Regions from separate parts of the Streptomyces sp. NPDC028711 genome, predicted to be linked through region 1. Evidence: riboswitches for the same ligand, from Rfam matches in the RefSeq annotation. Region 1 holds a riboswitch; the other holds the start of a gene.
What was found. A riboswitch is a leader RNA that binds a small molecule or an ion and turns the genes downstream of it on or off. The one in region 1 is predicted to bind S-adenosylmethionine.
Positions count from the first base shown of each region.

Region 1 (14,570 bases):
CCTGGAGGGTGCGGTAGCCGTCCTCGTGCTCGGTCGTGACCCGGCCGTTCGTCATGGTCAGGCCGGTCCGCCGGACCGGCTGGGGCGGGGTGCTCAGGACCTGGCCGGTGACCGGCACGCCGGCGGCGTCCAGGGTGACGCGCCGTACACCCCAGTGGGTGGAGTCGGTGCCGCCCACGACGTACAGGGCGCCGTCCGAACCGGCCCTGAGGTCGGTGTCGGAGGCGGCGAAGACGCCCAGGTCACGGGTCGCGCCGCTGGTGAGCGAGGTGGCCTTGAGCGGACGGGACACGTGCAGGTCGTTGTAGTGGCCGACGATCCAGTCGCCGAGGAGGGCGAGGCGGCCGTCGAGACCGTGGGCGGAGTTCGGCAGCTTGACGGTCGTGCCGGGGCCCGCCGGGGTGGCACGGGGGACGACGAGCGCCTCCATCGTGCCGTACTCGCTGTAGACGGCGACGCGGTCGTCGCTGAGCGCTGCCTTCGGGTAGGCGGGGAGGCCGGGGCCGGCGGGCAGCGGGACGAGGACGCCGGTGGCGAAGTCGACCAGGCCGGCGGCCCGCACGCCGTCCGCCCGCGTGTAGCGGACGACAGCGCCCTCGGTGTCGAAGGCCAGGACCTCGGGACGGCCGGTGATCCGCTCGGTCGTGGTGACGTCGGCGTCCGCCGGTGCGCCACCTCCGAGGCCGAGGAGATGTAGGGTCACGGCGCCTTCGGCGTCCGCGCTGGAGCTGAGCAGCCGGTCCGTGCCGAAGGCCCGGAGCCAGGTGTGTCCCTCGGGACGCACGCGCGTGAGGGTCGTGCCGGTGGTCCAGTCGTGGACAGAGGCTTCGTCCGCGTCGCCGTGATAGCCGACGCACCCGAACCTGTCTCCGTGGAAGACCATCCTGTCGGTCGAGTCGCAGGCGTTGTGGGTGGCCACCCGCCCGTCCGTGAGGCTCTGCCAGCGCAGTCCCACGGCGGGGTCGGAGGTCTGGAGGCCCGTACCCGCGCCGAAGAGGGACTGGGGCGGTGGGCTGATGCTCGGCGGCGCGGCGATCGTCACCTCGTACGGCGAGGTGGAGGCGACGGCCGGGGCGGTCGTGAGGGCCGTGAGGCCGGTGATGCCGAGGGCCGCGCTCAGCGCGAGCGCGACAGCTCTTCGGACGGACAAGTACGTGTCCCCTCGTACGGGCGTGCGGCGGGTACGACGAGGGAGGGCGGGCGCGACAGGCAGGGCGGCAGGACGCGGAGTCGGCCGCGTCGGCCGGAGGCCGGCGGGACCCCCCCTGTCGGCAGCTGGATCGTACATTCACGCGATTCGCCGCGCCAGAAAATCGCGTCGCGGGCGGGGCCCGGGAAGGCCCCTCACCGGGCCTGGGGGCCGCCTTCCCACGTCCCGGACACCTGGTTCGACCTTCGGGGCCCGCCCCCAGGTCCGCAGGCCGTCCACCACCCCCAGAGCGATCCCGTACACCGCCTCTGACCTGGGCCTATACCCCAACTACCCTTATTCTTAGGGGACTCGAAGGGGAGAACCACAGTGAATCAGACCAACGGCCGCACCATCCGCACCGTCGACGACGTCCTCACCCTCCTCGACGGCCTCTTCGCCGCCCCCGGCGCCGACCGGTGGACCGAGGGCGGGGCCGACTGGTGGGACGGGTTCTACGCCGACCGGGACAGGCCCGTGCCGTTCTTCGTCGCCAAGCCGGACGAGAACCTCGTGTCGTACGTCGAGCGGGGCCTGCTCCCGGCCGGTGGCGGGCGGGTTCTCGACCTCGGCTGCGGGCCCGGCCGGAACAGCCTCTACCTCGCGTCGCTCGGCCACGACGTGGACGCCGTCGACCTCTCCCCCACCGCGATCCGCTGGGCCGGGGAACGGGCCCGGGACGCGGGCCTCGCCGGGAACATCCGGTTCACCTGCGGCGACGCCTTCCGGGGCGCCGTGCCGGACGGCCCGTACGACCTGGTCTACGACTCCGGCTGCTTCCACCACCTGCCCCCGCACCGCCGCGTCAGCCACCTCGCTCTCCTGGACCGCGTCCTCGCCCCCGGCGGCCACTTCGCGCTCACCGCGTTCGCGGCCGGCGAGGGCGGCATGGGCTCGGAGCTGCCGGACGCCGACCTCTACCGGAAGGGACATCTGGAGGGCGGGCTCGCGTACACCGACACCTCCCTCCGCGCGATCTTCGCCGACCTGACGGAGATCGAGCTGCGCCGCATGCGCGCCGAACCCGCCGACTCCCCCGCCTTCGGCGAACCCTTCCTCTGGACGGCCCTCTTCCACCGCCAGTGACCGGCCGAGGAGGCGAGCTCACATGCCCTTCACGTGCTCCGCCAGCCGGTCGTACTGCTCCCGCACCCCCGCCTCCATCCCCGCCGCCAGCGCCTGGTCCCTGATCTCGTTCGACGGCCAGAAGGACGTGCTGGTCAGAGCCGTGCCGCCGTCCGGGGTGGCGTCGAAGGTCAGGGTCACCCGGACCGGGCCCGCGTCCGGCATCTGCTCGAAGACCTCCGTGTAGTCGAGCCGCTCCACCGGGACGACGTCCTCGTACGTCCCCGAGAAGACGATCTCCTGCCCGTCGGGGGCGCGCTGGCCCCAGCGCCAGGTGCCGCCGGCCCGGAGGTCGATGTCGACGACCGTCGTGGTCAGGCCGGACACCCCGTACCACTCCCGTACGTGCCCGGGGACCGTCCACGCCTCCCAGACCCGGGCCGGCGGGGCGTCGAAGGTGCGGGTGATGACCATTTCGCGGTCGGCCGGTGTCGTCAGGAGGGTGACCATCGCCGTATCCCTTCACGGAGGGGCGATTCCAGGAGGGGGTGATTCCAGGATCACCCCGGCATCCGCGTAAAGCGAGTGAACACGTTCAAGTGCTGGGCGCTATGGTGCTCCCACGCGGCCGCCCCATTCCATCGCGCGCGCCGCCGTTCCGACCTGTGGGGGGTCCCTTTGCCGCGCTCAACGCGCAGGCTTCCGCACGCCTTCGTCCGTGCGGCCGCCGTCTTCGCTCTCTCGGCGGGCGTCATCGTGCCCGCCGTCGTCCACGCCCCGGCCGCGCACGCGGACTGGCAGGGCACGTCCGGCACCACGCTGGACGACGGACGCTACCGCCTGGCGCTGCCCGCCAGCGCCCTCTGGATCAAGGTCAGCGTGCTGGCCTCCACCGCCCCGGACGCCGCCGTCCTCGCCTCCACGGAGGCACTCACCTCGGACAACTACAGCAGTTGGACGACCGACGCGCCGATCGCCCTCCCCGAGGGCACCGCGCTCGGCGACTACCCGGTCCGGGTCGACTACCGGCTGCCCGGCGAGACCACCAAGCAGTGGACCGGCGGCACCTACGGCCACCGGCAGCACATCGGCGTCACCGGCCTGTCCTGGAACCGCCGCACCACCAGCTACGACCAGCGGCAGGCCGTGCTCTCCGGCACGACCACCCTGTGGAACCCGGCCACCGGCGCCCGCACCACCGCCCCCGAGGGCACGAAGGTGCAGGTGCAGCTGGACCTGTACGACGGCGACTCCCGTACCACCACCGCCACGGCCATCACCCGCGCCGACGGCACCTTCTCCCTGCCGGTGACGCCGAACGCCACGGTCAACAGCGGATCCGCGACCGTGGTCACCACCGGCACCGCCGACGACCCGGACGCCCCGGCCACCGTCCCGCACCTGGGCATCGAGGCGCTCGCCTACCGGATCAGCGCCGACGTGAACAAGTACCGCGTCCTCGCCGGTACGACCGTGCAGGTCACCGGCCACGTGGAGCGGTACACGGCCGGAGGCTGGAAGCCCTTCGCCGGCGCCCCCGTCGTCGCGACCGGCAGCGAGCCGGGCTACTACGACCGGACGGCCGTGAACGTGATCGGCGGCGCCACCTCCTCGGCGACCGGCACCTTCTCCTTCGCCGCGCGGGCGCAGTACAGCACCAGCGACGTCTTCACGTCCCTGCGGCCCTCGGTGTACTACCAGGACGGCCGCGCGTACGACCGGAGCGACATCGCCGTCCCGCAGCAGTTCTCGTACGCCCAGTACACGCTCACCCTCGACGAGTACGGGAACGTCGCCGCCAAGGGCATGGTCGGCACCAGCTACAACTGCGGCGACGGCCAGCCGGTGCAGCTCCAGGCCTCCGTCGACGGCGGACGCACCTGGCGCGTCCTGCGCTACGGAGGCACCGACTCCTCCTGCGCGTACAACCTGACCGCCCGGGTCGGCTTCGAGACCGCCCTGTACCGCGTCCACCACCCCGAGACGAACGAGTTCGTCTCCAAGACCGCCACGGCCCTGAAGCGGACCCGTCTGCACACCCGCTTCTCCGCCTTCACCATCAGCCCCACCCGGCCCGTGGTGAATGGGAAGATGACCGTCTCCGGCACCGTCCAGCGCATGGTCGGCGGCGTCTGGAAGCCGCTCGCCGGCGCCAAGCTGACCCTGGTCTACAAGCCCAGGGGCGAGAACCAGTGGTACTGGGTGAACCAGGGCGTCACCACCAACAGCTACGGCAACTTCAGCTACCGCGCCACCGCCTACGGAGACGGCTCCTGGGCCCTCTACCTCAACTCGACGGGCACCTACTACTACAGCGAGACGAATGCGAAGTACATCGATGCGCGCTGACCTCCGCCTCCCCCTGACGGCGGTCCTCACCGCCGCGGCCCTGGCCGTCACGACCGCGCCCGCCCAGGCCGACGGGACCGCGGCCGCCGACACGCCCGTCGGCATCGGCCGGGCCGTCACGGACGACACCCAGCGCGGCACCTTCCGGGTGACAGCGTGGACCGACGCGGCGCAGGCCAAGGTCACCGCCGTCTCGGCCCGGATCCGGCAGGGCGACACCGTCCTCGCCGACATCCCGGCGCTCACCCCGGCGCCCTCCTGGGACCCGGCACTCGTGAACACGTTCGTGCTGCCCGACGCGGCCACGCTGAGGCTCGCCGAGGACGGCGGCAGCATCCCGGCCCTCGGCACGTACGCCATCGACGTCACCGCCACCGACTCGCTCGGCAACAAGGAGACCCGCACCGACGCCGGACAGCTCGACTTCCGGCTGCGCCCGGAAGTCTCCGTCTTCACCCTCGGCAAGCCCACCTACGCCGACCGCAACGCCCGCCCCGCGGGCACGCTCGTCGGCATCCAGCCCGGCTCGGGCGACGTGGTGCCGCTCGCCGGCGAGACGGTCTCCATCCAGCGGATCGCCCCGGTGAAGACCCCCGCCCAGGAGGTGTTCACGGACGGTTCCGGCGGCTTCGCCGGGGCCCCGTACCCGATCACCACCACCGAGGAGTTCGACCACGGGAGCACCTTCGTGGCGACGTTCACGGGGGACTCCGCCGAGGTCCACGGCAGCACTCGGCAGTACCGCCAGGTCCACGAGTGGATCCCGCGCAAGGTGCTCGTCACGGCCGCGTCCGACAAGAGGCGGGCACTCAACGGCGAGACCGTCACGATCAGCGGCCGGATGACCGACCCGGCGGCCGGGAACGCGCCGGTCCCGAACCACCCGGTCCGGGTGCGCCTCGGCGCCCCCCGGTACGGCATCGGCACGCCCGTCACCGTCCTCACGGGTGCGGACGGCCGGTACGTCGCGCGGCTCGTCGCCGCCTCGGGCAGGGAGGCGGGCGGCTGGACGGTCGACTCCCCCGACCGCTACCTGAGCTACGACCCCGTCTACGGGGCGCTCGCCATCCCCGTGGAGTCGCGTACCGACCTCACCTCCGTCGGCCTCTCCGCCGACGGCCGGGTCACGGTCTCCGGCACCTTCCGGGCCACGTACGAGAAGGACTACTTCCCGGCGACGCAGTACATCCTGCTCGAGCAGTCCGTCAGCGGCGGCTGGAAGCGGATCGCCACGGCGAGCGTGAACTCCGCCTACTACAACGAGTTCACGCTCTCGGCCGCGAGCCGGGGCGGCTGGTACCGCGTCCGGCACCTGACCACCGACCACTTCGCCGAGTCCGGCTCCGGCTCGTTCCGGCTCGTCCGCAACGACACCCGGATCGTCTCCCTGAACGCGGGCCCCGAGCCGGTCGTCAAGGGTGGGTACGTGACCGTCACCGGCGGGCTCCAGCACTACTGGGACGGGGCCTGGCGGGCGTACGGGAACGTCCCGGTCGTCGTGCAGTTCCAGCAGCGGGGCAGCACGACCTGGAAGCAGGTCGCGGCCGGCAGGACCGCCGCGAACGGCAAGGTCTCGCTCCGGGCGAAGGCCACCGCGGACGGCTCCTGGCGCATCCGCCACTACGGCGACCTCCGGCACTTCAGCACCCTGGCCTCGGCCGGCGGCGACTACGTCGACGTGCGCTGATCACTCTTCCGGCCACCCTTCCGGACAACGCCCGAGGGCGGCACCCCCTGGTGGGGGTGCCGCCCTCGTTCCGTTCTTCGCGTGCTGCGACGAACCACCGATCCCGGAGGATCAGAAGTCCATGTCACCGCCCGGCATGCCGCCGCCGGCCGGCGCGGACGCCTTCTCCGGCTTGTCGGCGATGACGGCCTCGGTGGTGAGGAACAGCGCGGCGATCGACGCGGCGTTCTGCAGCGCGGAGCGCGTGACCTTCGCCGGGTCGATGATGCCCTCGGCGATGAGGTCGACGTACTCGTTGGTCGCGGCGTTCAGGCCGTGGCCGACGGGCAGGTTGCGGACCTTCTCCGCCACGACGCCGCCCTCGAGGCCGGCGTTGATCGCGATCTGCTTCAGCGGGGCCTCGAGGGCCAGCTTCACGATGTTCGCGCCCGTGGCCTCGTCACCCGCGAGGTCGGCCTCGAGCTTCTCGAAGACCGAGGAGGCCTGGAGCAGGGCCACGCCACCGCCGGCGACGATGCCCTCCTCGACGGCCGCCTTCGCGTTGCGAACGGCGTCCTCGATGCGGTGCTTGCGCTCCTTGAGCTCGACCTCGGTGGCGGCACCGGCCTTGATGACCGCGACACCGCCGGCGAGCTTCGCCAGGCGCTCCTGCAGCTTCTCGCGGTCGTAGTCGCTGTCCGAGTTCTCGATCTCGGCGCGGATCTGGTTCACGCGACCGGCGACCTGCTCGCTGTCACCGGCACCGTCGACGATGGTGGTCTCGTCCTTGGTGATGACGACCTTGCGGGCGCGGCCCAGCAGGTCGAGGCCCGCGTTCTCCAGCTTCAGGCCGACCTCCTCGGAGATGACCGTGCCGCCGGTGAGGATGGCGATGTCGTTCAGCATGGCCTTGCGACGGTCGCCGAAGCCCGGGGCCTTCACCGCGACGGACTTGAAGGTGCCGCGGATCTTGTTGACGACCAGGGTCGACAGGGCCTCGCCCTCGACGTCCTCGGCGATGATCAGCAGCGGCTTGCCCGACTGCATGACCTTCTCCAGGAGCGGGAGCAGGTCCTTCACGGAGGAGATCTTGGAGTTGACGATCAGGAGGTACGGGTCGTCGAGCGACGCCTCCATACGCTCCATGTCGGTGGCGAAGTACGCCGAGATGTAGCCCTTGTCGAAGCGCATGCCCTCGGTGAGCTCGAGCTCGAGACCGAAGGTCTGCGACTCCTCGACGGTGATGACGCCTTCCTTGCCGACCTTGTCCATCGCCTCGGCGATGAGCTCGCCGATCTGGGTGTCGGCGGCGGAGATGGAGGCCGTCGAAGCGATCTGCTCCTTGGTCTCGACATCCTTCGCCTGCTCGAGGAGGGCGCCGGAGACGGCCTCGACGGCCTTCTCGATGCCGCGCTTGAGGGCCATCGGGTTGGCACCGGCGGCGACGTTGCGGAGGCCCTCGCGGACGAGCGCCTGGGCGAGCACGGTGGCGGTGGTCGTACCGTCGCCGGCGACGTCGTCCGTCTTCTTGGCGACTTCCTTGACCAGCTCGGCGCCGATCTTCTCGTACGGGTCCTCGAGCTCGATCTCCTTGGCGATGGAGACACCATCGTTGGTGATCGTGGGGGCGCCCCACTTCTTCTCGAGGACGACGTTGCGGCCCTTGGGGCCGAGGGTGACCTTGACGGCGTCAGCGAGCTGGTTCATGCCGCGCTCGAGACCGCGCCGGGCCTCCTCGTCGAACGCGATGATCTTGGCCATGTGAAGTGGTCCTCCCGGACATGGGGTGGATAACGCTCCAGGACCGCGCCGACGCCCGCGACGGACGGCCTCCGCAACTCCGCGTGGTTCCTTGCCCCACCCGGCCGGCGGCCTCGTCGTGCTCGATCCTCGTAGCACTCTCACCTTCCGAGTGCTAACGCCAATGATTAGCACTCGACCCATGCGAGTGCAAGCGACTCTCGATGATCGGGACGATGAGCGGGGCGCGGACCGAGTGACGTCCGAGCGCGGACCGAGCGGCTCCGGAAGGCGGACCGGACCGCGTCGGAACGCACGAGGGGCCCGCATCCCTCAGGGATGCGGGCCCCTCGACGGCGTTGCGTCGGTGGCCGATCGCGCCGCGCTCAGACGGCGAGCTTGACCATGTCCGCCTGCGGACCCTTCTGGCCCTGCGAGATCTCGAACTCGACTCGCTGTCCCTCTTCGAGGCTGCGGTAGCCATCCATCTGGATCGCGCTGTAGTGGACGAAAACATCCGCACCACCGTCGACCGCGATGAAGCCGTAGCCCTTCTCCGCGTTGAACCACTTGACGGTGCCCTGAGCCATGCCTAACTCCCCTATTACTGGCCCTTGCGCGGGACCGCACTTCGCGGACCCGGGTCAGACCCTGCGCCGGAACGCGTCGACCGCGGCTGAATGTATCTGCCCAACTGCCCTCTGCAACAGGTCATTCGAGCGAGAATTCTGGGCGCCGGAGAAAGGCGAATTGGGGATAATCCCCTGGATGACGGGGCAAGTCGGGCCCGGCAAAGCGCGCAGAAGGTACACAACACGCACGCACTTTGGCTGCTTCTTGTCGCGCGGCGACGCATTCTCATATGCGCCCGGCATGAGCAGCGGAGGGGACTTCCCCAACTCTACCGCGCTCAACCATACAGAATTACCCCTTCCGCTTTATGGCGCGGAAGGGGCAATTCAAGAAAGACGGGGCAGCTGGGACGACTCGGTCCCCGACGATCAGCCTCCGGCGACGGCCGGGATGATCGACACGCCGGCGCCGGCCGGGGTGGCCGTCTCCAGGCCCTGCTCGAAGCGCACGTCGTCGTCGTTCACGTAGACGTTGACGAAGCGGCGCAGCTTGCCCTGGTCGTCCAGGACGCGGGCGGCGATGCCCGTGTGGTTCTTCTCCAGGTCCGCGATGACCTCGGCGAGGGTCGCGCCCTCGGCCTGGACCTCGGACTGCCCGCCCGTGTAGGTGCGGAGGATGGTGGGGATGCGGACGTTCACGGCCATGTCTTCTTAACCTTTCAGAGCGCCAGGCCGGCGTCGCGGAACGCGTCCAGGCTCGGGCGGATGGTGACGGTCGCCTGAGAGGTGTCGGCCACCGCGTCCAGGGTCTTGAGTCCGTCGCCGGTGTTGAGGACGACGGTGGTGAGGTTCGGGTCGATCAGACCGTTCTCGATGAGCTTCTTCGCGACGCCGACGGTCACGCCGCCCGCGGTCTCGGCGAAGATGCCCTCGGTCCGCGCGAGGAGCTTGATCGCGTCCACGACCTGCTCGTCGTTGACGTCCTCCACGGCGCCGCCCGTCCGGCGGGCGATGTCGAGGACGTACGGGCCGTCGGCCGGGTTGCCGATCGCGAGCGACTTGGCGATCGTGTTCGGCTTCTGGGGGCGTACGACGTCGTGGCCGGCCTTGTAGGCGACGGAGACCGGGGAGCAGCCCTCGGCCTGGGCGCCGAAGATCTTGTACGGCCTGTCCTCGACGAGGCCCAGCTTGATGAGCTCCTGCAGGCCCTTGTCGATCTTCGTCAGCTGCGAACCGGAGGCGATCGGGATGACGAGCTGGTCGGGGATGACCCAGCCGAGCTGCTCGCAGATCTCGTACGCCAGCGTCTTGGAGCCCTCGCCGTAGTAGGGGCGGAGGTTGACGTTGACGAAGCCCCAGCCCTCGCCGAGCGGGTCGCCGATGAGCTCCGAGCAGAAGCGGTTGACGTCGTCGTAGTTGCCCTCGATGGCGACGAGGTCACCGCCGTAGACACCGGCCATGACGACCTTGCCCTGCTCCAGGTCGTGCGGGATGAACACGCAGGAGCGGAAGCCGGCGCGGGCGGCGGCGGCGCCGACGGCGCCGGCCAGGTTGCCGGTGGAGGAGCAGGAGAGGGTGGTGAAGCCGAAGGCGCGGGCGGCCTCGATGGCCTGGGCGACGACCCGGTCCTTGAAGGAGTGGGTCGGGTTGCCCGAGTCGTCCTTGATGAAGAACTTCCCGGGGGCGACACCGAGCTCGCGGCCGAGGTTGTCGGCCTGGACGAGCTTGGTCCAGCCCGGGTTCAGGTTCGGCTTGTCGGCGACGTCGGCGGGGACGGGCAGCAGGGGGGCGTAGCGCCAGATGTTGGCGGGGCCGGCCTCGATCTGCTTGCGCAGTGCCTCGGGGTCGCCGGTGGGGAGCTCGTACGCGACTTCGAGAGGTCCGAAGCAGAGTTCGCAGGCGAAGATCGGACCGAGTGCGAAGACTTCACCGCATTCGCGACAGGAAAGCCCGGACGCGGGACCGAGGTCGACGGTGGTGGCGGTGGTGTCGGTCTGTACAGCCATGGAGGCGAGGCCCTTTCTCCTCATCTTTCCCATGACGAATTTTTCGCCATGAGACGGATTTGGCACCTTCCCTAGCCGGTGGCCTCGCTGGAGGACGAGTTCCGACTGGAGGGTTGCCGGGGCTTCAACGGGCCGTTTCCCTCTGCCCCTCTGGATGAGCGGTATTCGATTGTGAAGCGCGGTGAAGTTCCTTGCGGACTTCGTTCCTGCGCTCCGGCGCGGGCGGCACCCCGACGTGCATCGGGCATCCGCGTTGTTCAAGACTGTAACCGAAGGCCCCGACGCTCGGACCGGCCGTCCGAACCGCGAGATGGAGATCACCACGTGCTGGAAGAGGTGGAGCGCTGGCTGGACCGGCGGTCCTGGTCGGTGGAGGACCGGCCGCTGGAGCGGATCCTCGCCGCGAAGCGTGCGACGAGGGTCAGCGTGGTGCTGCCCGCGCTGAACGAGGAGGCGACGGTCGGGGACATCGTCTCCGTGATCCGGCGCGAGCTGATGAGCGAGTCGGTGCCGCTCGTCGACGAGCTGGTGGTGATCGACTCGGGCTCCACGGACCGCACGGCGGAGGTGGCCGCGGCGGCCGGGGCGCGGGTGGTGGCACGGGACGCGATACTCCCCCGGATACCGGCGGTGCCGGGCAAGGGCGAGGTCCTGTGGCGGTCGCTGATGGTGACGAGCGGTGACGTGGTCTGCTTCGTGGACGCGGACCTGAGGGACTTCTCGGCGGACTTCGTGACGGGGATCGTGGGCCCGCTGCTCACCGACCCGGACGTCGACTTCGTGAAGGCGATGTACGACCGGCCCTTCGGGGACACTCCTGGTCAGGGCGGCAGGGTGACGGAACTGGTGGCCCGTCCCCTCCTCAACCTGCACTGGCCGCAGCTGGCCGGTTTCGTGCAGCCGCTTGGCGGTGAGTACGCGGCGCGGCGCTCGCTGCTCGAACGGCTGCCGTTCCCGGTCGGTTACGGAGTGGAGCTGGGGCTGCTCGTGGACGCCCTGCACACGGTGGGCCTCGACGCGCTCGCACAGGTGGACGTGGGCGTGCGCAAGCACCGGCACCAGGACGGGCAGGCGCTCGGCCGGATGGCGGCGGCGATCTACCGGACGGCGCAGCTGCGGCTTTCGCGCGGGCATCTGGTGCGGCCACTCCTGACGCAGTTCGAGCGGGGCGAGTCGGGGTTCACCCCGCGGACGTACGCGGTGGACACGGAGGAGCGGCCGCCGATGGCCGAGATCGCGGAGTACGCGCGCCGCCGCGTGGCGTAACGCCCCATGATGATCTGTTTTGCCTACATTTCCCTTTCATGGGCTTCAGATGTGTGGGCTTGAGACGGCATCACCCGGGCAGGGTGCTCGCGGCCATCGGGCTGATGGCGGGCTCGTTCGCGTCCGCCACGGCGGGAACGGCCGCGGCGGACGTGGTCGAGCCCTTCGGCAAGCGGTGGGAAGCGTCGCTGTACGGCGACTTCACCACGATCGGCACCACGGTCATGGGCTCCGAGCACGCCGATACGGCGGGCACCGGGGGCGCATACGGCTCACGCACCGGCCGCGTGGTGATCCCGGCGGGCGCCGAGGTCGCGTACGCCCGGCTCTTCTGGGGCGGCAACGACGGCACGTACACGGGCCCGGGCGGGGCGCCTCTCCGGCGCTGCGACCTCTCGGGCGCGGACGCCGCCCCGTCCCCCGGCGACCCCACGACGACCGCCCCGGTGATCCGGGTCGGCTCGGGTCCCGCGACCCCCGTCTCGATCGACAGCATGGTCGCCGACCCCGCCGACACCAGCGGCCCGCACTACTACACGGGCGAGTCCGACGTGACCGCCGCCTTCGCCGGCGTCTCGGGGACGGACGTCCCGGTGGCCGTCGACGGCCTCTGGGCGGCGCACGGCAGGGGCTGCGCGGCGGGCTGGTCCCTGACGGTCGTGCACAGGTTCCCCGGGCCTGACCCGGTCCGCGCCCCCGAACGCCGGAACGTCCAGGTCCACGGCGGCCACGTCCTCCAGCGCTCGACGTCCCCCGCCACCACGGTGACGGTCGGCGGCTTCCGGCGGGGTCCGGGCACGGTACGGGCGAGTGTGACCGCGTACGGGGGCGACCGGAACACCCCCGGGGACCGGCTCCTCGTCGACGGCAAGAACGTCACGGCGTCCGGCGCCGGCGACACCTTCGAGGTCCCCGCCGGCGCCCTCCCCCCGGGCGCGACCTCGGCGGACCTGACCTTCTCGACGAGCGGCGACACCTCCGTGCTGTCGGCCCTCGCCCTCTCCGTGCCGGTGCCCGCCCCGGAGACACCGCGCCCCCGGGAAACCCCGGTGACCGCCCCACCGAAACCGACGCCGACACCGACACCGCCGCCGCCGCCGACGCCGACGCCGACCCGAGCGGATCCCACGCCGACACCCACGCCCCCGGTGAACTCCGAAGCGGCCTTCCCCACGTTCCCCGCCTCCCCCGCGCCCCCGGCGCCCGGACCGCCCCGCGAAGGCGGCTCGATGGCCGAGACCGGCGGGAACGGCGAGCGGCTCTGGCTGCTTGGCGCCCTGGCACTCGCCCTCGCGGCGACGGGCCTGGTGGCGAAGGCGGCGATGCGCGGCAGACGCGACTGACGCGCGTGGCCCGCCCCGCCTGACCCATGGCTACGGGGCGTGGCCGGATCCCCCCGTCTCGTATACGTACGTTTGAGCGTTTACGGGACGGGCTAGGTTCGCCCCATGGCTACTGTGCTGGTCGCATCGAACCGGGGCCCCGTCTCGTACAAGCTCGGCGAGGGCGGTTCGCTCGACGCCCGCAGAGGCGGCGGCGGGCTCGTCTCCGGCCTGAGCGCCGTGTCCTCCCAGGACAGTCTGTGGGTGTGCGCGGCGCTCGGCGAGGGCGACCGGGAGGCGGTCAGGCGCGGGGTCGGCGAGCCGGGTGTACGGATGCTGGACATCGACCCGGACACGTACGCCGACGCGTACAACGGCATCGCGAACTCGGTGCTGTGGTTCCTCCACCACCACCTCTACGACATCCCGCGCGAGCCGGTCTTCGACGCGGAGTTCCGCCGCCGGTGGGGCGCGTACCGGGCGTACAACCGTGCCTTCGCGGAGGCGCTCGCGGCCGAGGCGGACGAGGGCGCGGCGGTCCTGGTGCAGGACTACCACCTGGCCCTGGTCCCGGGGCAGCTGCGGGAACTCCGCCCCGACCTGCGGATCGCCCACTTCACCCACACGCCGTGGGCGTCACCGGACTACCTGCGGATGCTCCCGGACGACATCCGCGAGGAACTGCTGTGGGGGATGCTCGGCGCCGACCGCCTGGGCTTCCACACGGAGGCGTGGGCCGCGTCGTTCCGGAGCTGCGCGGGCGCCGGAGGCGAGGGCGCGCGGGTCGCGGTGTACCCGCTGGGCGTCGACGCCGACGAGCTGCGGGCGCTCGCCCACCGGCCCGAGGTGGACGAACGGCTCGCGCGGCTCCGCGAGGAGGTCGGCGGCCGGAAGACCATCGTCCGGGTCGACCGCACGGAGCTGTCGAAGAACATCCTGCGCGGCCTGCTCGCCTACCGGGAGCTGCTCACGACCCACCCGGAGTGGCGCGACCGGGTCGTCCACCTGGCCTCGGCGTACCCGTCGCGCCAGGACCTGGAGTCGTACCGGACGTACACGGCCTCGGTGGCGGCCCTCGCGGACGAGATCAACGCCGAGTTCGGCACACCGGACTGGCGGCCGGTCCTGGTCTCCGTCCAGGACGACTTCCCCCGCTCCCTCGCCGCCTACCGCCTCGCGGACGTGGCCCTGGTCAACCCGGTGCGCGACGGCATGAACCTGGTCGCGAAGGAGATACCGGTGGTCTCGGAGGCGGGCTGCGCCCTGGTCCTCTCGACGGGCGCGGGCGCGTACGAGGAGCTGAAGGAGGACGCGCTCACGGTGAACCCGTACGACGTGTCGGAGACCGCCGAGGCCCTCCACACGGCCCTGTCGATGCCCCCGGCGGAACGAACG
Region 1 covers NZ_JBVHUJ010000015.1:42,835-57,404, forward strand. Annotated here, with positions in the region: gene ACZ4VK_RS34175 (FG-GAP-like repeat-containing protein) at 1-1,150, opposite strand, end outside; gene ACZ4VK_RS34180 (class I SAM-dependent methyltransferase) at 1,520-2,275, shown strand; gene ACZ4VK_RS34185 (SRPBCC domain-containing protein) at 2,294-2,764, opposite strand; gene ACZ4VK_RS34190 (hypothetical protein) at 2,933-4,603, shown strand; gene ACZ4VK_RS34195 (hypothetical protein) at 4,593-6,290, shown strand; gene groL (chaperonin GroEL) at 6,402-8,030, opposite strand; gene ACZ4VK_RS34205 (cold-shock protein) at 8,396-8,599, opposite strand; gene ACZ4VK_RS34210 (MoaD/ThiS family protein) at 9,011-9,286, opposite strand; gene thrC (threonine synthase) at 9,301-10,620, opposite strand; SAM riboswitch class I at 10,605-10,748, opposite strand; gene ACZ4VK_RS34220 (glucosyl-3-phosphoglycerate synthase) at 10,912-11,853, shown strand; gene ACZ4VK_RS34225 (hypothetical protein) at 11,907-13,196, shown strand; gene ACZ4VK_RS34230 (alpha,alpha-trehalose-phosphate synthase (UDP-forming)) at 13,302-14,570, shown strand, end outside.

Region 2 (14,570 bases), on a different contig from region 1:
GCTTGTCCCGGCGGCCGATCCGCGCTCTAGGGGGTGTCTTGTCGATCACGCCGTGAGCCCGGCCTGATCGGCAAGACACCCCCTACGGTGCCGCGGTGCCGAGCCGCTCCCCCAGATACGCCCGCCAGTCCGCCGTGAACTCCTCCGGGGTGGTGGCCAGTACCTCCTGGAGCGCCTTCTCCACCGCGCCCTCGCGGCCCGGATGCGCGCCCACCGCCCGGTAGAAGGCCGCCAGCCTCTCCTCGCCCCAGCGGTCCGCGATCAGCTCGCAGGCCAGCCAGCCGCCCTCGTAGGCGCGCCCCATGGCCTCCGCGTCGCCGCCGAAGGTGAAGTCGGCGTCCTCCGGGAGCCGGGCGGGCAGCTCGCCCGCGTGGACCGCGCGGCGCAGTTCGGGAGCGGCCTGGGCGGCGGTGCGGCCGGTGCCCCGGTAGGCGACCCAGTCGGCGAAGCCCTCCGAGAGCCAGACCGGGGTGGCCCTCGTGGTCTGGGCCCGGGTCGCCACATGGGTGGCCTCGTGGGTGAGGACCAGCTGCCGGCCGAACGCGCCGAGCACCGCGTACGCCTCAGGGTTCACGATCACCCGGTCGGCGGGCGCCAGGGGCCCGCCGCCGACCTCGCCGGTCGTGACGGCGGCGATGCCCCGGTAGGAGGCGGCCGGCCCGCCGAGGAGCCGTCCCATCGCCTCGACCGACGCGGGCACGAGGACCACGATCCGGCCCGCCCAGTTCCCGTGCCAGGCGTCCCCGACCGCCGGCACCGCCCGGTCCGCGGCCGCCGCGATCTCCCTCAGCCGCTCGCGGCTCTGCCCCACGCCGAGGACGAGGCTGCGCCGCCCGGTCACCGCCTCGACGTCGCCCTGCTGCCACAGCTGCTGCGGGGCGCCCTCCGCGGCGCGGTCGCCGGTGACGTACCAGCGTCCGTCCCGCTCGACGAGGTCGAGGATCCGCTCGGTGGTGGCGGGCCCCGAGTCGTACCCCTTGATCCGGTACCCCAGCTCGGCCTCGACGGTGACCCGGCCCTCGCCGGTCCTGTCGAGATCGGTGACCCGGTACGTCAGACCGCCCAGCGGGATCTTCGCGAGCCGGTCGAACTCGGTGCGCGCGGCCGGCGCGAGCGCGGGGTCGAGGGCGGCGAGGTAGCCGGCCTCGTCCCGGTCGAGCAGCGCCCGGGCGTGCCGGTCGAGCAGGCCCTGGATCTCCCCGGCCGCCGGGCCGGCCGGTTCGGGGGCCGCACAGCCGCCGAGGGCAAGCAGGGCCGCGAGGAGGAATGCCGCCGCGCCGCGCGCCGCTCCCCTCCGCTGACCTGCCACGCCCCCGATCGTACGGGGCGCCGGAGGGGAGCGGCCCGGGGAACGGGCTCAGACCCGGGTCACCGTCACGTGCGACATCATGTTCACCGGGTCGTAGCGGACCCGCGCGCCCGGGTAGGGGGCGTGGATGACCTGCCCGTTGCCCGCGTAGATCCCGACGTGGCTGGCGTCGCCGCGGTACGTGACGAGGTCCCCGGGCTGCGCCTCGCCGAGCGGCACCTGACGCCCCGCGTACCGCTGCGCCGAGGAGGTGCGCGGGAGGCTGATCCCGGCCTGCCGGTAGGACCAGACCATCAGGCCCGAGCAGTCGAAGGCCGAGGGGCCGGTCGCGCCCCACACGTACGGCTTGCCGATGGCGCTGCGGGCCGCGGTCACCGCGGCGGAGGCCCGTGAGGAGACCGGACCGGGGTCGGCCATGGGCGGCGGCTCCTCGGCGGGCGCCGCGTCGCGTCCGCCGGTCCTGGAGGCGCGGTCGAAGTCGGCGCGCTCCTCGGCGGTGAGGCTCGCGAGCACCCGGCGGGCCTCGGCGAGCTTGCGCTCGATGGTGCGCTTGTGGCGGGCGACCTCGGCCCGGCTCTCCTCGAGCTCGGCCAGCGCCGAGCGGGCCTCTGAGCGCTTCTGGTTCAGCCGGCGCTGCTCCCGCTGGAGCTCGCCGAGGGCGGCGCTCTGGCGTGCGGTGGCCCGGTCGAGGGCGGTGGCCCGGTCGAGGTAGCTGTCCGGGTCGGAGGAGAGCAGCAGGGCGAGGGCGGGGTCGATGCCGCCGGAGCGGTACTGGGCCCCGGCGACCGCGCCGAGTGCGCCCCGCATGCGGTTGATGCGCTCCTGGCCGCGGGCCAGGCCGTCCTGGGCCTGGGAGACCGTCCGGCGCAGTGCGTCCGCCTTCTCGTCCGCCCGGTTGTAGCCCTCGGTGGCCTTCTCGGCCTCCTCGAAGAGGCGGTCGACCGTGGCGCGGGTGGCCTCGGTTCCGGCCCCGGGGTCGGCGCTCGCGGGGACGGCCCCGAGGGACGCCGCCGCGGTGGCCGCGGCGGCTGCGGTGAGGACGGTGACCCTGGCGGGTCGGCGGTGGGACGCCACGAATCGCGCTCCGTTCGGCTCGACGCTGACTGGCGCGGCAGACAGTAGCCGCTGATCAGTCCGCGTCCAACGAAGCCGATGGGCACAGAAAGTGACGCCCCGCCGGAGAACACAGGTCACCGGCGGGGCGTCAGGTCAGTACGCGTCGCGGCGAACCACCCGTTCGGGCGGCATACCGCAGCGGGTCGCGGGGCGTCAGCCGCCGACGCGGACCCCGAACTGGAACGAGCCCAGGGTGTTCATGGACTCGTAGCGGACGTAGGCGCCCGAGTAGGGGGCGTGCAGAACGGTGTTGTTGCCCGCGTACAGACCCACGTGCGAAAGGCCGTTGAAGAAGACCAGGTCGCCCGGCTTGAGCTGGCTGCGGCCGATCTTCACGCCGTCGTTCTGCTGGGTGTAGGTGGTGCGGGTGAGCTGAACGTTGGCCTGGCCGTAGGCCCACTGGGTCAGACCGGAGCAGTCGTACGAACCGGGGCCCTCCTGGCCGGAGGCGTACGGCTTGCCGATCTGGGTGGCGGCGGCGGCGAGCGCCGCCGCGCCGTAGCCGTTCGCGGGGGCCTCGTTGCCGAGGTCGACCCGCTCGCCGGCGGCGCGGCTCGCGCGCTGCTCCTTCTCCTGCAGCCTGGCCTTCTCGGCCTCGGTGAGGGTGTTGAGGAGCTTGCGGGCCTCGGCCAGCTTGCCCTGGAACTTCTTCTTCTTCTCGCCGAGCGTCTTGCGGACGTCCTCGAGGTCGGCCAGCTTCGTGGTGGCCTCGGCCCGCTGCTGGGCGAGCGTGCGCTGCTTGGCCTGGATCGAGGTGAGCACGTCGGCCTGCTGGGCGCTCAACTGGTCGATCGCGGACGCCCTGTCGAGGTAGGTGTCCGGGTCGGCGGAGAGGAAGAGCTGGAGCGCCGGGTCGATGCCGCCGGAGCGGTACTGGGCGGTGGCGACCGAACCGATCTGGTCGCGGAGGGTGTTGAGCTCCTCCTGACCGCGGGCCACCTGGTCCTGGAGCTGACCGATCTCCTTCTGCAGCTTGCCCTTGCGCTCGTCCGCGAGGTTGTACTGCTCCGTGGCCTCTTCGGCCTCGTGGTTCAGCTTGTCGACCTTGGACTTGACCTCGTCGATCTTGGGCTTGGCAGGGGCCGCCTGGGCTCCGGACTGAGCGGAGAGGGCGACGGCTGCTGCCGCGGCCGCGGTGAGTACGGTCACGCGGGCACGGCTCGGCTGCTTGGGTCGACGGTGGGACGCCACGAAGGCGAGCTCCTTCTTCCTCGAGCCGCCCAACCGGTCAGGGCAGGCGGTTCCTCCGCCGTCACCCCGGATGGGTGATCAACCGCGCGAAGGTTCGAAGGCTGACCCTAGTGACCAAGTTGTGATCAGTTCAAATCCCACTGGCAAAAATATCGCTCAGGCACCACTTTATTTACACGCATCGCACGGGCAGTGATGGCCACTTGACGGTCCGCCATCCAGAATCCGGGCATAACGCCCAGGAGTTGCCATGCGTTACGAGAGCCGCGAAAGCCGCTTCAGCAACAAGGCGGACGCCACCGGGCGCGCACCCGCCTTCGCGACCCCGTCGGCCACCTCGCGGTCCGTGGAGACCACCACCACCGGCCGGCCGGGCGGCTCCGCCCGGACCAGCTGGCGGATCAGCTCGTCCGCCGTGACACCGGGCTTGGAGAACAGCACCCGCACCCCGCGCGGCGGCGCGAGCAGCACCGGGGCCGCCAGCTCCGCCCCGTCGAAGACACAGGTGACCTCGGCGCCCGAGCGGGCGGCGAGGGCCGAGAGACTGCCGAGCAGCCGCAGCCGCTGCTTCTCCAACGGCATCGTCGGATAACCGGTCTTGGTGACGTTGTAGCCGTCGACGACCAGATGGGCCTGCGGCAACGCGAGGAGCTGGTCGAGCAGCGCCGGATCGGTCTCGGAGAGCGCCCGCGCCGCGATGTCCTTCGGGGACATCCGCCCCGGCTCCACCGCGTCCACGGTGTCCGCCGGGTGCGTCGAGACGGGCGGAAGGGCCAGCTCGCGGCGGAGCCCCTGGGCCGCGTCCAGGACGGTGTCGAGCAGCAGCCGCAGCCGCATGTCCTCCACCGAGCGTCCCTCGCGGGCGGACCTGCGGCTCGCCTCGAGGGCCGCCTCGACCTCGGCGAGCCGGGCCTTGAGCCGACGGCTCTCGCTCTCGGCCGAGGACACCTGGGCCGCCGCCTCCGCCCGCGCGGTGTCGATCTCGCCCTGGACACGGCGCAGCGCGGCCTCGCCGCGCTTCACGTCGCTCTGGGCGCTGCGCAGCTTCCGGTGGAGCGATTCCGCTTCCTTCCGGGCCGTCTCCAGGTCGCGCCGCAGCTGCTCGGTCTCGTCCCGGGAGCGGTCCCGCGCGGCGGCGAGCTCCTCGCGCAGCCGCTCCAGTTCGCGCCGCCCGGCTTCGTCGGCCCGCTCGGCGTCGACGCGCAGGGCCTCCTCGCCCGCGGCGGCCACCAGCTTGACCCAGCCGGGCGGGCGCAGCACATAGGCGGCCGCCGCCACGTCGACGGGGTCGGCGGCGGCGGGCGGGGTGCCGGTCTCGACGGCTCCGGCAAGTTCGGGCTGGCCCTGCTTGAACCGCTCGCCGATCCGCTGCCGGAACAGCGGATCGCTCTCCAGGGCCGCCGCCATCGCGTTGCCGGCGAACTTGGCCCGCCGGCTCGCGGTGAACCGGGCGTACTGCCTCAGGGGCGCGGGCAGCTCCGCGACGGTCAGCCCGCCGAAGGCGTCGGCGACCAGCGCGACGACCCGCCGCCGTACGCCTTCCGGCAGTGGGTGGTCGAGCGTCTCGGCAGCGTCACCTGCCGCGCCGGCCGGCTCTCCACCGTGCGCGGGCTGCTCCACGATCCGTCACCCCTATGTCGTCCGCGCCGTCCCTCAGGAAGCGGCGCCCGGCCTGTCCACCAGTTCGATCTGGTCCACCGCGTTGCACCAGCGGCAGCGGACCGACTCGATGGTCTCACTGACCACCTGCCGCTCCTCGACCGTCGGATCCCCCGCGAGGTCCAGATGGACGTACTCGACGACCTTGGAGGAGCGGGTCACGTCGAAGCGGGTCAGATTGCCGCAGAGCGTGCAGCGCCAGCGGGTCTCGGCGGTCGGCAGGGGAACCGTCGTCATCGTGCCGTCCTTCTTCCTGTTGCGAGGTACCAGGTACGGGAGCCGCGGTGCGCCGTCGAACTGCGGGTAGTACTGCCCGTAACCCTACGGCCTCGCGGGTCGGCGGGGGCACGGCGAGGCACTCTGTCCACTTCGGCCCCGGTACGCCATGATCTGTCCATGATCGATCGGCGAGGAGCGGTCCGCGCTGTCCGCGCTGCCCGGGGGGCATGGCGCGGCGCCCGCAGCGGCCCCACGGTGACGTACGGACTGATCGCGGCGTGCGTCCTCCTCTTCGCGATCAGTCCGGTCTCGGGACTGAACCCGGTGTACGGCACGGGCGACCGGCTCCTCGCGGCTCAGGGCGTCTACTTCCGCCGCTGGGGCGTCGTTCCCGACGAGCTGATGAGCGGCGAGCCGCGCGCCCTGCTCACCCCGCTGACCGCGCTCTTCGTCCACGGCAGCTGGCTCCACCTCCTGGGGAACATGCTCTTCCTCTACGTCTTCGGGGCGATGGCCGAGGAACGCATGGGCCGGGCCGGGTTCGCCCTCTTCTACCTGGGCACCGGCTACCTCGCGCTCCTCGGGTACGCGGCGGCGCACGCGAGCAGCGAGCAGACGCTCGTCGGGGCGTCCGGCGCGATCTCCGGGGTGCTCGGGGCCTTCCTCTTCCTCTTCCCGCGCTCCCGGGTCACCAGCCTCTTCCCCTTCCTCTTCTTCCTGCCGCTGCGCTTCCCCGCCTGGATCGTGCTGATCTTCTGGTTCGTGCTGCAGTGGCTGGCCGCGCGGGCGGCGGGCGCCGGTCCCGGCGTCGCCTACCTGGCCCATGTGGTGGGCTTCTCCGTCGGCTTCCTCTTCGCCTGGGGGCGCTACCGGGGTGGGGATAGAGTGAAAGCCCAAGCCGCGGCGACCGAGGGAGAAAGCCAGCCGTGATCACCGCGATCGTGCTCATCAAGACCAGCGTGGACCGCATCCCCGAGATCGCCGAGTCGATCGCCGCGCTCGACAGCGTCAGCGAGGTCTTCTCGGTGACCGGTACGTACGACCTGATCGCCATGGTCCGGGTGCCGCGCCACGACGACCTGGCGGATGTGATCCCCGGCAGCATCAGCAAGATCCCGGGGGTCGAGGCCACGGACACCCACGTCGCCTTCCGCACCTACTCCCAGCACGATCTTGAGGCGGCCTTCGCCATCGGTCTGGAGTCCTGACACCCAGGACGGCCAAGACGCCGCACGACTGAAGGGGGCATCCCGACCGGGAGGCCCCCTTCACCCGTACGAGTGAGTGATCAGCCGCGGTCGGGGACGCAGCGGCCGTCCTCGGTGCGGTACTTCCACTGCGCCCCGTCCCGGACGAGCTCCTTCACGGCGCCGACGAACCGCTCCACGTGCTCGTCGGGCGTACCGGCTCCGAAGCTCACGCGGATGGCGTTGAGGGACCTCTCCCCGGGCGCGGCCTCGGGGGCGCCGCACTCGCCCTGGGTCTGGGGGTCGCTGCCGAGCAGCGTGCGGACCAGCGGGTGGGCGCAGAAGAGACCGTCGCGGACGCCGATGCCGTACTCGGCGGAGAGCGCGGCGGCGAAGTGGGAGCTGTTCCAGCCGTCGACGACGAAGGAGATGACGCCGACGCGGGGGGCATCGTCGCCGAAGAGCGAGAGGACGCGCACCTCGGGCACCTCGGCCAGGCCCTCACGGACCGTGGAGATCAGGTGCTGCTCGCGGGCGACCAGGGAGTCGAAGCCGGCCTCGGTGAGCGCCTTGCAGGCGGAGGCGATGGAGTACACGCCGATGACGTTCGGGGAACCGGCCTCGTGCCGGGCCGCGGTGGTGTGCCACTCGACGTCCACGCCCCCGTCGGCCCGACGCGCCACCTTGCGGGAGGCGCCGCCGCCGGCGAGGTAGGGCTCGGCGTCCTGGAGCCAGTCGGCGCGGCCCGCGAGGACGCCCGAGCCGAAGGGCGCGTACAGCTTGTGTCCGGAGAAGGCGATCCAGTCGACGTCGAGGTCCTGGACGGAGACGGGGTGGTGGGGCGCGAGCTGCGCGGCGTCGAGCACGATCCGGGCGCCGTGCGCGTGCGCGGCGGCGGCGAGCTCCTTCACCGGCCACAGCTCGCCGGTGACGTTGGAGGCACCGGTGACGCAGACCAGCGAGGGGCCGTACGGCTCGCGGTCGGCGAGGGCGCGCTCCAGGGTCGCGACGGCCTGCTCCGGGGTGCGCGGCGCGTTGAGGTAGGTGACCCGGGCGTCCTTCCAGGGCAGCAGCGAGGCGTGGTGCTCGGTCTCGAAGACGAAGACCTCGCAGTCGGCGGGGACGGCGGCGGCAAGCAGGTTGAGGGAGTCGGTGGTGGAGCGGGTGAAGACGACCTGGTCGCCGGGGCGGCAGTCGAGGAACTCGGCGACGGTGGCGCGGCTGTTCTCGAAGAGGTCGGTGGAGAGCTGGGAGAGGTATCCGGCGCCGCGGTGGACGCTGCCGTAGTAGGGGGCGTACGCGGCGACGTCGTCCCAGACCCGCTGGAGGGCCGGCGCGCTGGCCGCGTAGTCGAGCGCCGCGTAGGTCACCTCGCCGCCGGTGACGAGCGGGACGGTGACGTCCCGGCCGAGGACGGGCAGCGGGGCGGCGCAGCGGGGTTCGGCGGACTCGGAGTCGACGGCGGTGGCAGCGGTGGCGGCGGCGTTCGGGTACGCGGACATGGCGGTATCTCCCGGCAGGAATGGGCAGCGAAGGGCCCGCGGGGCAGCGCGAAGTGGGGCGCCTCACACGGGTGTTGCCTCGACACACGGTGGTCGTGCGGAGGATGGGAAAACGGGGCCGCAGGCCCTAACGCATTCGCTTGCTCACGGAAAAACGCTCCTCGAGAGACCAGGACCCCTGGTGATCGAGGGGTCCGCGCTTGCCGTGGACCTTGCTGTCCACGGCCTGGTCTTCACCCGGGGCACCCCGCCACGGACGGAGGGTTGCCGGACAGCAAGCCGGGGCTTCGTAGCTGTCACTCATGACCTGCCGAACATCCTGCCACATGATCGCGCATGTGCGAGACCCCGGTCCGCATGCTGGACCGGGGTCGTCGTACGACGGGGACGCGCTACGCGTTGCTGACCGTGATCCAGCGCTCGAGGGCCCGGCGGGCCTCACCCGAGTCGATCGCCTCCGCCGCCTTCTCGATGCCGGCGCGGATCTGCTCCACGAGGCCGCCCTCCCCCGGCGCGAGCGCGACCAGCGCCGCGGCCGAGTTGAGCAGCACCGCGTCCCGTACCGGACCGGTCTCCCCGGCGAGGAGCCGGCGGGCGACGTCCGCGTTGTACGAGGCGTCCGCACCGCGCAGCGCCTCCACCGGTACGAGGTCGATGCCGACGTCCCGGGGGTCGAAGGCCTCCTCCCGCACCGAGCCGTCACGGACCACCCAGACCCGCGAGGTGGCGGTGGTGGTCAGCTCGTCGAGCCCGTCGTCGCCGCGGAAGACGAGCGCGGAGGAACCCCGCTCGGCGAGCACCCCGGCCATGATCGGAGCCATCCGGGCGTCGGCGACGCCGGTGGCCTGTGCCCTGACCCGGGCCGGGTTGGTGAGCGGACCGAGGAAGTTGAAGGTGGTCCGGATGCCGAGTTCCTTGCGGGCGGCGGCGACATGACGCAGCGCCGGGTGGAACTTCACCGCGAAGCAGAAGGTGATCCCGGCCTCCTCGGCGACCTCGGCGACCCGCCGCGGGGTCAGCTCCAGATTGACGCCGAGCTTCTCCAGGACGTCGGAGGCGCCGGACGCGGAGGAGGCGGCCCGGTTGCCGTGCTTGACGACCTTGGCGCCGGTGCCCGCCACGACGATCGCCGACATAGTGGAGATGTTGACGGTCTTGGCGCCGTCGCCGCCGGTGCCGACGATGTCGACGGACGGGCCGGGCACCTCGATCGTGTTGGCGTGCTCGTACATGGTGCGGACGAGCCCGGAGATCTCCTCGACGGTCTCGCCCTTGGCACGCAGGGCGACCGCGAAGCCGGCGATCTGGGCGTCGGTGGCCTCGCCGCGCAGGATCCGGTCCATCGCCCAGGCGGTGTCCTCGGCGCTCTGGTCGCGGCCGGTCAGCAGGCCTTCCAGGACGACGGGCCAGGAGCGGCCCGCCGACGTAGGTCCTCCAGCGGGGGTCACAGCGCTCATGGCAGCTCCTGGTCGTCACGTGACGGATACGGACCCACCCTATCGACCCCCGGGAACGGCAAAGAGCCCCGTCCATCGAATGGACGGGGCCCTCGCCGTGGCGAACTTCGAAACGTCAGGAGTTCAGGTGATCAGTGGTGGCCGTGGCCGCTCTGGATCTCCTTGTACTCCTCGACCGTGGGCTTGGCGACCTGGCTGTCGTCGCCGTAGTAGCCCTTGTTGAGCTTGATCCGGAGCTTCTCCATGCGCCCGATCTTGCGCTCCACGCCGTTCTCGTCGACGGCCGGCGGAAGCTCCGCGGCCGCGTACTGCTCGTGCGCCGTGAGGCGGTGCATCTCGCCCTGGCTGAGCGGCTCGTGGACCTCGACGAACTCACCGTGCGGCAGGCGCTTGATGATGCCCGACTCGCGGCCGTGCAGCACCTTGTCCCTGTCGCGGCGCTGGAGGCCGAGGCAGATCCGCTTGGTCACGATGAACGCGATGACCGGGCCGACGAAGAAGAAGATCCGCACGAACCAGGTGATCGAGTTGAGCGACAGGTGGAAGTGGGTCGCCCAGAGGTCGTTTCCACCACCCACGAGCATGATCATGTACGCGGTGATCCAGGCGACACCGAAGGCGGTGCGCGTCGGAGCGTTGCGCGGGCGCTGCGCGATGTGGTGCTCGCGCTTGTCGCCGGTGATCCACGACTCGATGAACGGGTAGACCGCGATCGCCGCGAGGACCGCCGGGAAGATCGCCAGTGGGATCATCACGCCGAGGACCAGCGTGTGGCCCCAGAGGTTGATCTCCCAGCCCGGCATGACACGGATCAGACCCTCGGCGAAGCCCATGTACCAGTCGGGCTGGGCGCCGGTGGACACCTGGTCCGGGCGGTACGGGCCGAGCGCCCAGATCGGGTTGATCGAGGCGATCGCGGAGATGACCGCGATGACACCGAAGACCAGGAAGAAGAAGCCTCCGGCCTTGGCCATGTAGACCGGCAGCAGCGGCATGCCCACGACGTTGTTGTTCGTACGGCCGGGGCCGGCGAACTGCGTGTGCTTGTGGAAGAACACCAGGATGAGGTGGGCCACCACGAGACCGAGCATGATGCCGGGCAGCAGCAGCACGTGGGCCGAGTAGAACCGGGCCACGAAGTCGCCGCCGGGGAACTCGCCGCCGAACAGGAACATCGACAGGTACGTGCCGATGACCGGCACGGACAGGATCGCGCCCTGCATGAAGCGGACACCGGTGCCGGAGAGCAGGTCGTCCGGGAGCGAGTAACCGGTGAAGCCGGTGAACATGCCCAGGAAGAACAGCAGGAATCCGAACAGCCAGTTGATCTCACGCGGCTTGCGGAACGCGCCCGTGAAGAAGACGCGCATCATGTGCACGAACATGCCGGCGAGGAAGATCAGCGCCGCCCAGTGGTGGATCTGCCGGATCAGCAGACCACCGCGCACCTCGAACGAGATGTGCATGGTCGAGTTGAACGCCTCGGACATCAGCTGTCCCTGGAGCGGGACGTACGGTCCCATGTACTCCACCTCGTTCATCGACGGGTGGAAGAACATCGTCAGATAGACGCCCGTCAGGATGATGATGAGGAAGCTGTAGAGGCAGATCTCGCCCAGCATGAAGGACCAGTGGTCCGGGAAGATCTTCCGCATGTTGGCCTTGGCCAGCGAGTAGATCCCCAGGCGTCCGTCGGCCCAGTCGGCGACCCGCTCACCTGCGGGCGCCTTCTTCGATGTATCGGTCACGGTGCTCATCCGCGCTCCCAGAAGGCAGGACCGACGGGCTCGTCGAAGTCGCCGAGCGCCTCCAGGAAGCCCTTGTCGTTCACGCCGATCCGCAGCTGCGGGAGGGCGTGACCGGCCGGGCCGAAGATGACGCGGGCGCCGTCGGAGAGGTCGAAGGTGGACTGGTGGCACGGGCAGAGGACGTGGTGCGTCTGCTGCTCGTACAGGGAGATCGGGCAGCCCACGTGGGTGCAGATCTTCGAGAAGGCGACGATGCCCTCGTGCGACCACTCGAGCTCGCGCTTGTCCTTGATGTCCTCCGGCTGGATCCGGACGATCATCAGGGCGGCCTTGGCGATCTCGGTCTGGAAGTGGTGGTCGTGCTCCGAGAGGCCCTCGGGCATCGCGAAGGTCAGCGAACCGACGGCGACGTCCTCGGGGCGCAGCGGCTCGTGCGTGTTCATGTTGATGAGCTGAAGACCCTTGGCCCACATGGTGGTCCGGAGCTTCTTCTCGGGCAGCGGGCCCATGTCACGCAGCAGCACGAGGCCGGAGAGCGGTACGAGCGACAGCGCGCCGAACATCGTGTTGCGGATGAGCTTGCGGCGGCCCATGCCCGACTCGGCGGCACCGGCCGCGAAGTCCGACATGACCTTGGCCTTGGTCTCCGGCGACGCCTCGATCGGGTGACGCTCGTCGGCGACCTCCACGTCGGACATCAGGGTGCGGGCCCAGTGGACCGCGCCCGCGCCGATGAAGAAGAGGGCGAGGCCGAGGGTCCAGCCGAGCGCGAAGTTGAGCGCGGACACCCGGCCGAAGGGCCAGATGTACACGATCTTGTCGACCGGGAAGATCACGTACGAGGCGATGAAGCCGACGGTGGCCAGCATCGACAGCGTGAACATGAAGGCGACCGCGCGCTCGGACCGACGGGCGGCCCGCTCGTCGATGTCCTGGATGCGGGGCTTGTGGGGCGGAAGGCCCGGGTCGGCGAACGGGTCGTCGGCGACCTTCACCGCGCCGTGCGCGGTGTCCTGCCCTGCCGGCAGGGTCTCTTCTGGAATCTCTTGGCTACTCATGACTTCTTGGCCTTAGCGGTGTGGGCCGCGACCCAGATGGCAACTGCGATCAGCGCGCCCAGTCCGAAGATCCAGGCGAACAGGCCCTCGCTGACGGGACCGAGACCACCGAGCTTGAGACCGCCCGGGTTGTCGGCCTTGTCGCTGTTGACGGCCTGGACGTACGCGATGATGTCCTTCTTCTCCTTCTCCGGCATGGTCGTGTCCGGGAAGGAGGGCATGTTCTGCGGGCCGGTCTGCATGGCCTCGTAGAGGTGCTTCGGGCTCACGCCTTCGAGGCTCGGGGCGTACTTGCCGTAGGTCAGCGCGCCACCCTCACCGGTGAAGTTGTGGCACTGGGCACAGTTGTTGCGGAACAGTTCGCCACCGCGGCCGATGTTGGCGCCGGCGGTGTCGTACTGCCCCTCGGCCGGCGTGATCGGGCCGGAACCGAGAGAGGCGACGTACGCCGCGAGCTGATCGATCTCAGCCTGCGAGTAGACGACCTTCTTCTTCGGGACCTGGGCGCCCGGCTGCTGGGCCGGCATACGGCCCGTGCCGACCTGGAAGTCGACCGCGGCCGAGCCGACGCCGACGAGGGAGGGGCCGTCAGTGGTGCCCTGACCGCCGGTTCCGTGGCAGCTGGCGCAGCCGACGGAGTAGAGCTTCTTCCCCTCCTCGATGGCGAGGGACTGGGCGGTCTCATCGGCCTTCGCCGTGCCCGCGGGCGCGAACGCGGCGTACAGCCCCCCAGTGGCCGCCAGCGCGAGAAGTAGGACGACGACCGCCGCCAGCGGATGGCGTCGTCGTGCGGAGAGCTTTTTCACGGATTACCCCGGTGTCAGGATCTTCTGCGTCGATGCTTGCTGGATGTCTCGGTCCGCCGTGACGGCGGGACCGATTACTTGATCATGTAGATCGTGGCGAAGAGGCCGATCCAGACGACATCGACGAAGTGCCAGTAGTAGGACACGACGATGGCGGCGGTTGCCTGCTCATGAGTGAACCTCTTGGCGGCGTACGTCCGGCCCAGGACCAGCAGGAAGGCGATGAGTCCGCCCGTCACGTGCAGGCCGTGGAAGCCGGTGGTCAGGTAGAACACGGAGCCGTAGGGCCCGGACGAGAGCGACATGCCCGCGTCCTTGACCAGCTCGGTGTACTCGAAGACCTGGCCGCCGATGAAGATCGAACCCATCACGAACGTGACGATGAACCACGTCCTGAGCTTCTTCACGTCGCCCCGCTCGGCGGCGAATACGCCGAGCTGGCAGGTGAGGGAGGAGAGCACCAGGATCGTGGTGTTGGTCGCCGAGAACGGGAAGGCCAGGTGTTCCGCCTGGGCCTTCCAATAGTCGGCACCTGTCACCGATCGCAGGGTGAAGTACATCGCGAAGAGGGCCGCGAAGAACATCAGCTCGGAGCTCAACCAGATGATGGTTCCGACGCTGGTGAGGTTCGGTCGATTGACCGACGGGTGCGCGTGCCCTGTTTCTACTGTCGTTACTGTCGCCACGACCGACATTATGTCGGTCGCTTATCCCGCCCTCACTCCGGGGGGTGCCGTTCGGAGTGTCAGAGGGGTGTGTCAGGGCCGAACGGCCCAGTGCGAGGGGTTCCCGGCACCCTTCGAACAGGTGTTGAACGGGTGTTGACGGAGTGTGGAGCGGAGTAGCATCCGCGCATCGGTCGACGACGACCCACCCGCCTTCCCAGCCGGAGGAACGATGCAGTCGAGTGCCACGGTCCTGGTCTACAGCGACGACGCGAACACCCGCGAGCAGGTACGGCTGGCGGCCGGGCGCAGGCCCGCGTCCGACGTTCCCCCGGTCGAGTTCGTGGAGTGCGCGACGCTTCCGGCGGTGCTGAAGCGCCTGGACGAGGGCGGCGTGGACGTGTGCGTCCTGGACGGCGAGGCGGTGCCCGCGGGCGGCATGGGCGTCTGCCGGCAGATCAAGGACGAGGTCTTCCGGTGCCCGCCGGTGCTGCTGCTCATCGGCCGCCCGCAGGACGCCTGGCTGGCCACCTGGAGCCGCGCGGACGCCGCGGTCACCCTTCCGGTGGAACCGGTCGAGTTCGCGGCGTCCCTGGCGGCCCTGCTCCGCTCGCGCCTCTCGATCGACGCGTGAGCTGATCAGATCGAGGGTC
Region 2 covers NZ_JBVHUJ010000001.1:374,141-388,710, forward strand. Annotated here, with positions in the region: gene ACZ4VK_RS01695 (hypothetical protein) at 83-1,309, opposite strand; gene ACZ4VK_RS01700 (C40 family peptidase) at 1,358-2,383, opposite strand; gene ACZ4VK_RS01705 (C40 family peptidase) at 2,579-3,616, opposite strand; gene ACZ4VK_RS01710 (NYN domain-containing protein) at 3,872-5,236, opposite strand; gene ACZ4VK_RS01715 (hypothetical protein) at 5,270-5,512, opposite strand; gene ACZ4VK_RS01720 (rhomboid family intramembrane serine protease) at 5,672-6,424, shown strand; gene ACZ4VK_RS01725 (Lrp/AsnC family transcriptional regulator) at 6,421-6,702, shown strand; gene ACZ4VK_RS01730 (aminotransferase class V-fold PLP-dependent enzyme) at 6,783-8,183, opposite strand; SAM riboswitch class IV at 8,375-8,491, opposite strand; gene trpD (anthranilate phosphoribosyltransferase) at 8,576-9,640, opposite strand; gene qcrB (cytochrome bc1 complex cytochrome b subunit) at 9,772-11,397, opposite strand; gene qcrA (cytochrome bc1 complex Rieske iron-sulfur subunit) at 11,394-12,446, opposite strand; gene qcrC (cytochrome bc1 complex diheme cytochrome c subunit) at 12,443-13,252, opposite strand; gene ctaE (aa3-type cytochrome oxidase subunit III) at 13,327-13,947, opposite strand; gene ACZ4VK_RS01760 (DNA-binding transcriptional response regulator) at 14,150-14,551, shown strand; gene ACZ4VK_RS01765 (L,D-transpeptidase) at 14,557-14,570, opposite strand, start outside.
Region 2: it holds a riboswitch for S-adenosylmethionine, as region 1 does, so the genes downstream of both, ACZ4VK_RS01730 (aminotransferase class V-fold PLP-dependent enzyme) here and thrC (threonine synthase) in region 1, are expected to answer to the same signal.